One region of the Mycobacterium sp. DHQP2018-32-09 genome, then DNA from elsewhere that is predicted to be linked to it. Evidence: riboswitches for the same ligand, from Rfam matches in the RefSeq annotation. Region 1 holds a riboswitch; the other holds the start of a gene.
The links. A riboswitch is a leader RNA that binds a small molecule or an ion and turns the genes downstream of it on or off. The one in region 1 is predicted to bind thiamine pyrophosphate.
Positions count from the first base shown of each region.

Region 2: linked by a shared signal. The riboswitch ahead of AC30CM_RS10300 (ECF transporter S component) and the one ahead of thiO (glycine oxidase ThiO) in region 1 are both predicted to bind thiamine pyrophosphate.

Region 1 is NZ_JBYVYK010000027.1:48,375-52,566, forward strand. Features, by position in the region: gene AC30CM_RS14770 (ABC transporter ATP-binding protein) at 1-436, opposite strand, end outside; gene AC30CM_RS14775 (thiazole synthase) at 546-1,304, opposite strand; gene thiS (sulfur carrier protein ThiS) at 1,297-1,494, opposite strand; gene thiO (glycine oxidase ThiO) at 1,485-2,528, opposite strand; TPP riboswitch at 2,529-2,638, opposite strand; gene thiE (thiamine phosphate synthase) at 2,659-3,330, shown strand; gene AC30CM_RS14795 (NUDIX hydrolase) at 3,305-3,814, opposite strand; gene glnX (protein kinase G-activating protein GlnX) at 3,920-4,192, shown strand, end outside.
Region 2 is NZ_JBYVYK010000016.1:70,713-74,904, forward strand. Features, by position in the region: gene AC30CM_RS10290 (energy-coupling factor transporter transmembrane component T family protein) at 1-490, opposite strand, end outside; gene AC30CM_RS10295 (ABC transporter ATP-binding protein) at 487-1,950, opposite strand; gene AC30CM_RS10300 (ECF transporter S component) at 1,947-2,579, opposite strand; TPP riboswitch at 2,569-2,680, opposite strand; gene AC30CM_RS10305 (nucleoside/nucleotide kinase family protein) at 2,687-3,277, opposite strand; gene AC30CM_RS10310 (arsenic resistance protein) at 3,274-4,192, opposite strand, start outside.

The sequences.
Region 1 (4,192 bases):
GGGCGGCCGCGATGCCCAGACGCTGGCTCATGCCCAGGGACAGGGCGCCGGCATGCTTGTCCGCCGCCGACGTCGGCCCGCCGTCAAGGCCCACGAGGTCGAGCACCTCGTCGACGCGCGTCACCGGGATGCCGTTGCTGGCCGCGATCCAGCGCAGGTGATCGCGCGCCGACCGGCTCGGGTGCGCCTGCTTGGCGTCGAGCAGCGCGCCGACGGTGCGCAGCGGATGGCGCAGCTCGCGGTAGGTCTTGCCGTCGATGGTCGCGGTACCCGACGTGGGATGGTCCAGCCCGAGGATCATCCGCATGGTGGTGGTCTTGCCCGCACCGTTGGGCCCGAGGAACCCGGTGACGACACCGGGTTCGATCGAACAGGTCAGGTCGTCGACGGCGCGCTTGCGGCCGAAGGTCTTGGTCAGGCCCACCAGTTCGATCATCGCCTCCCATGATCGCAGCGGGCGGCGTTGGTGTCACGGAAGCCGGGTGTCACGGAAGCCGGATGTCACGGAAGCCGGGTGTCCCGCGGGCGGCGTCGCGCGGCGGCCGTCAGGGAACGGCGGGGCTGGACGCCTGCGCCCAGAATCGCTTGGGGATCCGGCCGGCCCGGCGGGCGAGCCTGCCGGCACGCACCCCGGCGGCCATGGCGGCGGCCATCACCGGCGGATCGTCGGCCCGGGTGACGGCCGTGGCCAACAGCACGGCATCGCATCCCAGCTCCATCGCCAGCGCCGCGTCACTGGCGGTGCCGATGCCGGCGTCGAGGATCACCGGCACACCGGCGGCCGCGACGATCATATCCAGGTGATGCGGGTTGGCGATGCCCAGGCCGGTGCCGATCGGCGATCCCAGCGGCATCACCGCCGCGCAGCCCACGTCCTCGAGGCGGCGCGCCAGCACGGGATCGTCGGTGGTGTAGGGCAGCACCACGAAGCCGTCGTCGACCAGCTGCTCGGCGGCGGCCACCAGCTCGATGGCATCGGGGAGCAGCGTGCGCTCGTCGGCGATGACCTCGAGCTTCACCCAGTCGGTGCCCAGCGCCTCCCGCGCGAGCCGCGCCGTCAGCACGGCCTCGGCGGCTCCGCGGCACCCGGCGGTGTTGGGCAGCACCGCGATGTCGAGGCGGCGCAACAGGTCCAGCACGCCGGTGCCTGCCTCGACGTCGACGCGGCGCATCGCCACCGTCGTCAGCTCGGTGCCCGACGCCACCAAGGCCGCCTCGAGCACGGCGAGGTTGGCGGCGCCGCCGGTGCCCATGATGAGCCGCGACCCGAAGCTGCGGCCGGCGATGAGCAGGTCGTCAGCCACCCTGCACCGCCGTCACGATCTCCACGCGGGCGCCGTCGGCCAGCACGCGGTCCCATTCCGAGCGTGGTAGCACCGACCAGTCCAGCGCCACCGCGATGCCGCGGTCGGGCAGCCCCATGCTCGCCACCAGCGTTGCGACGGTGGCACTCTCGTCGAGCACCACGTCGTCGCCGTTCACCGTCACCCGCATGCGGGCACCCCCACTCTCAGCTCCTCGACGATGCGCTGGGCCGTCCACGGCGCCAGCAGGAAACCCGACCGGCCGTGGCCGGTGGCCACCAGCGTGCGGTGGTCCAGCCGACCGACGATCGGCATGTTGTCCGGGGTCATGGGCCGCAGTCCGGCGGCGGTCTCGGCCAGCTCGTACTCGCCGAGGGCCGGCATCACCTCGCACGCGTCGGCCAGCAGGTCGCGCACCCCCGAGACCGTCGGCGCGGTGTCGCGGCCGCGTTCGTACTGCGTGGCGCCCACGACCACGCCGTCCGCGCGGGGCACCAGGTAGACCTGCCTGCCGTGCACCCGGGCGCGGACGACGCGCGTCGGGACGGGCAGGCAGCCGGGGCGCCATCGCAGGCGCAGCACCTCCCCCTTGACCGGCCGCACCGCCAGCCCCGGCCACAGCGCGGGGGCGTCGATGCCGTTGGCGAGCACCGTGACGTCGGCGTCGCGCGTGTCCCGTAGGTCGTCGATGGCGGCAGCCCAGGTCACGCCGAGGCGCTCGCACGCGTCCGCCAGCGCGGCCACCAGGGCCCGGTTGTCGACGGCGAGTTCGGTCTCGGCCAGGAAGCCGTGCCGAATGCCCTGCGCCAGAAGCGGTTCGACGTCGCGGGCGGTGCGCAGCGGGGTGACGGCCTGCCCCTGGGCGGCCAGCCAGTCCCCGATCCGGGCGAGGTCGGCGGCGTCGGCGCGGTCGACGGCCACCACCAGCGAACCGCGCGCGGTCACCACGTCGGCGGGCAGCCCGTCGAGGAACCCGTCGTGCCACAGCCGCAGCGACTCCAGCCCGGCGGCCAGCAGCGCCTCCTCGCCCGGCCAGCCCTCGCCGAACGGGGCGATCATGCCGCCTGCCACCCAGGAGGCGCCACGCTCGGCGGCGCGGTGCACGCGCACCGACCACCCGTCGAGCAGGGCGCGCCGCGCCACGGCCAGCCCGATGACGCCGCCGCCGACGACCGCCACCGAACCCCTGGACGAAGCCCCAGACGAGCCCCGGGACGGATTCACGACACCCAACCTCCTGCTCCCTTCGCCGGCATGACCCGGATCAGGTTCGACGGTAAGGGCGGCCGCGCCCACTCTCAGTCCCCGATCCCGGGACTCCCGTGCTGTCGGGGGTAAGCCTACGCTCGCAGGCGTGCGAGAACCCCGCAGGCGTCTCCGGGACGCCACGCTGTACCTGTGCACCGACGCGCGCGCCGAGCGCGGTGACCTGGCCGAGTTCGCCGATGCCGCACTGCGGGGCGGAGTCGACGTGATCCAGCTGCGGGACAAGGGAATCGAGGCGCGCCAGGAACTGGCCGCGCTCGAGGTGCTCGCCGACGCGGCGCGCAGGCACGGCGCGTTGCTCGCCGTCAACGACCGCGCCGACGTGGCGCGGGCCGCGGGCGCCGACGTGCTGCACCTCGGCCAGGACGACCTGCCGCTGCTGGTGGCCCGTGACGTCGTGGGGCCCGGCCCGCTGCTGGGTCGGTCGACGCACGACACGACGCAGCTGGCGGCGGCCATCGCCGAGCCGGTGGACTACTTCTGCGTGGGCCCGTGCTGGCCCACGCCCACCAAACCGGGCCGGGCGGCTCCGGGCCTGGATCTGGTGCGCGCGGCCACCGAACTCAGCTCCGAACTCACCGCGCGCACGGGCACGGAAAAGCCGTGGTTCGCGATCGGCGGCATCGACGGCGACCGGTTGCCCGAGGTGCTCGCGGCCGGGGCGACGCGCGTCGTCGTGGTGCGGGCCGTCACCGAGGCCGCCGATCCGGAGGCGGCGGCCCGCGCGCTCAAGGTCACGCTGGCGGCAGGTCGGCGATAGCGCCGAGCAGCACGTCCCAGCTCGCGGCGAACCCGGGGTGCAGCGGCAGGTCGACGACGTCGGTGAGGCGCACCCACCGCAGCTCGGCGCTCTCCCGGTTGGGGCGGGTCGCCAGCGGCTCCGGCGCGTCGGCGATGACGGTGGTGTAGGTCCAGATCGGGCAACGCTCGTCGCCCAGGGTCACCTCCGAGACGATCTCCGAGGTGACGATGGACGTCCGCACCGTCAGCATCTCCACGGTGAGGCCGGCCTCCTCGTGCGCCTCCCGCACGGCGGCCTGCTCGGGGGTCTCGTGGCTGTCGCGGGCACCGCCGGGCAAACCCCACGTGCCCCCCTGGTGACTCCACGGCGCGCGGTGCTGCAGCAACACCGCCGCGCCGCCGTCGGGCCAGGGTGCGCGCAGCAGCAGCCCGGCCGCTCCGAACCTGCCCCAGTAGTGCGCTCCGCCGTCGCCGCGCACCCAGCCATCGCCATCGCCTCGCACGGGTTCACGATAAGCGTCCGCGTCGCGCCGACAACTCTTAGGATTCTTTTATAGAATCGGGTCCGCTCGATACACGCCAGCCGGGAAGTTGAGGTCCGCGCACAGGTGACCGTGGAGTTGGCGCATCCTTCGACCGAACCGCTGGCGTCACGGTCGCCGACGACCCCGGCCCATCCGCGCTGGTGGTTCCTCTGGACCACGCCCGGGCGGATCCTCACCATCGGCGTCGTGCTGGCCACGCTCGTCATCGCGTCCGCGTTCGCGACGTCGACCACCATCGACGACCGTCAGCAGGCGTTGACGACGGTGCTCGACCACACCGAGCCGCTGTCGTTCGCCGCGGGCGAGCTGTACACCACGCTGTCGGTGGCCGACGCG
Region 2 (4,192 bases), on a different contig from region 1:
GAAGCAGACCCACCATGCGCAGGCCCGCGAGCGCGCCGATGACGAAGCGCGCGGGCAGTCGTAACAGCTGCCCGAGCCCATCGGCCAGCTCCGTCGGCGTCACGTCGGCGAACAGCAGCGCCGACGGCAAGGCGATGGCCAGCACGCGCAGGAACATCGCCACCGCGAGCGCGATCGAACCGTCGCTGACGGTGACCAGCAGGAAGTGCCAGTGAACGGCGCCACTGGGCTCGCCGTAGAGCAGGTTCGTCAGCGCCACCAGCGCCGCCGCGGCGGTGATGGCGGCGCCGCGGACCGCCATCGTGCGCCCGCGCACGTGCAGCGCCAACAGCAGCGGGATCTCCAGCAGCAATGCGACGAGCGCCGACACCCAGTCGACGCTGCACACCAGCGCCACCGCGATGACGGCCGCCGCCAGCAGCTTGGCCACCGGGTTCACCGTCGCCCGGGTGGCCCGAGGCGCTGGGGTCACCGGGGTCGGCGGGGTCACTGGGTCACCCCCGCCGGGTTCAGAGCCACCCGTTCGTCGGCCAGGACCTCCACGAACTCCGCGTCGTGCGTCACGGCGACCACGGCCGTCCCGGCATCGGCGAGATCGGCCAGCAGCCGGATCAGCTCCTCCCACGTGCGTCGGTCCTGGCCGAACGTCGGCTCGTCGAGGATCACCACTGCGGGCGCCGTGACCAATGCCGTCGCCACCGACAGTCGCCGCTTCTCACCGCCGGAGAGGGTGTACGGGTTGCGATCGGCGACGTGGTCGAGCCGCAACCGCTGCAACACCTCGTCGCCGACGCGCCGCACCTCGGCATCGGGCATCTTCACCGCCCGCGGCCCCAGCTCGACCTCGGCGCGCACGGTGGGGGCGAGGAACTGATGCTCCGGATCCTGGAACACGCTGGTGATGCGCGTCAGCAGCTCGCGCGACCGCCAGCGATGCGGGGCGCGCCGCCGGGGGGACGGCGCGAACTCCGCCGCGGCCGCCAGGCTGCCGCCGAGCGGTGCCAGTAGGCCGCCCACCGTCAGCGCCAGCGTCGACTTGCCGGTGCCGTTGGGCCCGGTGACCGCGGCGACGCGGCCTGCGGCGATGGTGACGTCGAGTGCCGGGCCGACCACCACGCCGGGGCGGTGGCCGACCCGCAGGCCCTCGGCCACCAGCAGCGCGTCGCCACCCACGCGGTGGCGGCGGTCGACGTCCGGCGTCGGAGCGCCGGGCACCCACACCCCGGAATGCAGCAGGTGCGTGCGCTCCCGCCGCAGGGTCGGTTCCGGCTGCCCGTCGGCGACCACCCCACCGTCGGCGCCCAGCACGACGACGCGGTCGACGACGGGCAGCCACGCCTCGGTGCGGTGTTCGACCACCACCACGGTGGCCCCGGTGGCCTCGGCGACGGCGGCGACGGCGTCACGCACCTCGAGGACGCCCGCGGGATCGAGATTGGCCGTCGGCTCGTCGAGCAGGATCAGACCCGGCCGCATGGCCAGCACCCCGGCGAGCGCGAGCCGCTGCTTCTGGCCACCGGACAGCGTCGACGTGTCGTGTCCCAACGGCAGCTCCAGGCCCACCGCCTGCAACGCCTCGGCCACCCGCGGCCAGATGTCCTCCCGCGGCACCGAGAAGTTCTCCATGCCGAACGCGACGTCGTCACCGACGCGCGACAGGATGACCTGGGCATCGGGATCCTGCAGCACCATGCCGATCCGGGACCGCCGCGCGGCGGGGCGGCCGCCGTCGACCAGCAGCGTGCCCGTCTCGCGGCCCTCGTCGGATCCGCCCAGCAGTCCCGCCAGGCCGTGGAGCAGGGTCGACTTCCCCGAACCCGACGGGCCGAGCAAGAGCACCCGTTCGCCGGGGGAGACGTCGAGATCGAGATCGCGGACGGCCCAGTCGCCGTGGCCGGCGTGCTGCCAACCCCACCCGGAGACGGTGACGGCAGCGCCGCCCGCAGTCACCGGGAGGGCGATCCGGCCATCGCCCGGCCCGCTTCGAAGCGACTCAGCGCACCGGTCCTGGCCAGCCCCCGCACGACGACCCACGACAGCGCACCGGCCACCACCGCGCCGGACACGATCGACGTCAGCGCGTAGACGGCGATGAACGACGCCGTGGCACCGGGGTACCACAGGAAGCAGTCGTTGACCGCCAATGCCACTCCCGCCGTCGCACCCGCCAGCACCGCCACCGGCAAGCCCCAGCGCCGGTACAGGAACACGGCGAAGATCAGCTCCGCCCCGAGCCCCTGCACCAGACCCGACTCGATGGTGAGGATGCCCCACTGGTTGCCGACCAGGGCCGAGACCGTGGCCGCGACCACCTCGCCGTACAGCGCAGCACCCGGTTTGCGGATCACCAGTGCCGTCAGCACCCCGGCGAACAGCCAGCCGCCGCCCACCAGCCCCTGCAGGCCGGGTGCCACCGTCGCCAACGGGGTGGCGATGGGATTGGACGCCACGTTCCAGATGACGAAGATCAGACCCGCGGCGACGGCCAGCACGCTGGCGACCACGATGTCGACGACGCGCCACCGCACCGGCGGCCGACGCGACGACGGGTGAGACGAGAGGGGTGACGACTGCTCCACGCGAACTCCCTACGCCGGCATTACCCGGACAGGTTCAGACGGTCGACGGCCGGATAGCCGTCCTCTCAGCGCGCTCGGTACGCGCTCCCGTGTACTTCCCCCACAAGTTAGCGCAGGTCGCGGCCCCCACGCCATCCCGACCGGATCTCCGTGAACGCCCACGTGCGTTCGTCGGCCGTGGACCGGGCCACCAGGTCGGCGCGAGCGCGCGGCGCGTGCCGTGCGATGAAGTCCCGCTCTTGGGCCGCCCAGCGGTCCCAGTGCGGACGAAACGTCTCCCCGTCACGCGCCAGTGCACGCCGTTTGCGCACGTCGTCGGCGGCGTCGACCCAGACGCCGAGATCGGCGGCGGCCCGGTGCGCGGCGGTCAGCGTGCCGACCCCCTCCACGATCAGCCGCTGCCGCGCGGGCACGTCGTCCCAGCCGGCCGGGGTCCCCGTCGACCAATCCCAGCGCCGCCATCGGCCATTCCGGCCGGCCGTGCGGGGCGTCAGCAGTTCGGCCAGGACGTGCGCGGACGCCCACGCCAGCCCGTCCCACCCCGGATAGACGTCGTCGAGTCGCACGACCACGCTGTGCGGCCAGCGCTCGTGCAACCGGTCGGCGAGCGTCGACTTGCCCGACCCCGAACGGCCGTCGACCAGCACGGTCGTGGCGTCGAGGGCCACCAGCGCGTCGGCCACGTCCTCGGGTGTCACGTGGTCGCCCGCACCAGGAGCGGCACCACCCGCACGTAGGCGAGCATGCCGAGCAATTCGACCAGGGTTTGGGTGACCACGACGACGGGCGTGATCGCATACGCGTCGGGCAGGGCCAGCGCCAGCGGCAGCACCACCAGGCTGTTGCGGGTGGCGCCGCTGAAGACGAGAGCCCGCGTGCGCCCGACGTCCAGGCGCGCCAGCCGGCCCGCGTAGACGCCGACCAGGGCCATCACCACCAGGAACGCGACGTAGATCGGCACCACTCGCAGCACCTGATGGGCCTGGCCGGTGATCCTCGGCAGCTGCCCTGCAACCACCGCGAACAGCGCCACCGCCAGCAGCGGGACCATCGCGGAGGTCATCGCCGCGGCGACGGCGCGTCCGCTGCGATGCCTGACCGCGAGCGCCTGCGTGGCCCAGGCGAGTCCCAGGGGGACCGCGATCACGAAGCAGAACGCCTCGACGAACGGCCGCACGTCGACGACGTCGGCCAGCTCGGCGCCGACGAAGCCCCACAGGTAGACCGGCAGTAGGAGCAGTTGGACGAGCATCAGCACCGGGGCCGCCGCCAGGAGCCGCAGGTGGTCGCCGCCCGCGAGGCCGCAGAACACGATCACGTAGTCGATGCACGGCGTGAGCAATGTCAGCAGCACGCCGAGCAGGATCGCCGTCGGCAGCGACACGCCTGCGACCAGGCCGGCGACCACCAGAGGCACCACCGCGAAGTTCACCAGCAGCACCGTTCCCAGGAATCGCGTATCACGAAGCGCCGCAGTCATCGTCGTGAACGGCACCTGGAGGAACGTGGCGTACAGCAGGGCGCCGAGTACGGGTAGGACGCACGCCTCCCACACCGATCCGGTGCCAGGTGATGCCAAGCCGACGCCGACACCCGCGGCCAGTCCGGCCAGA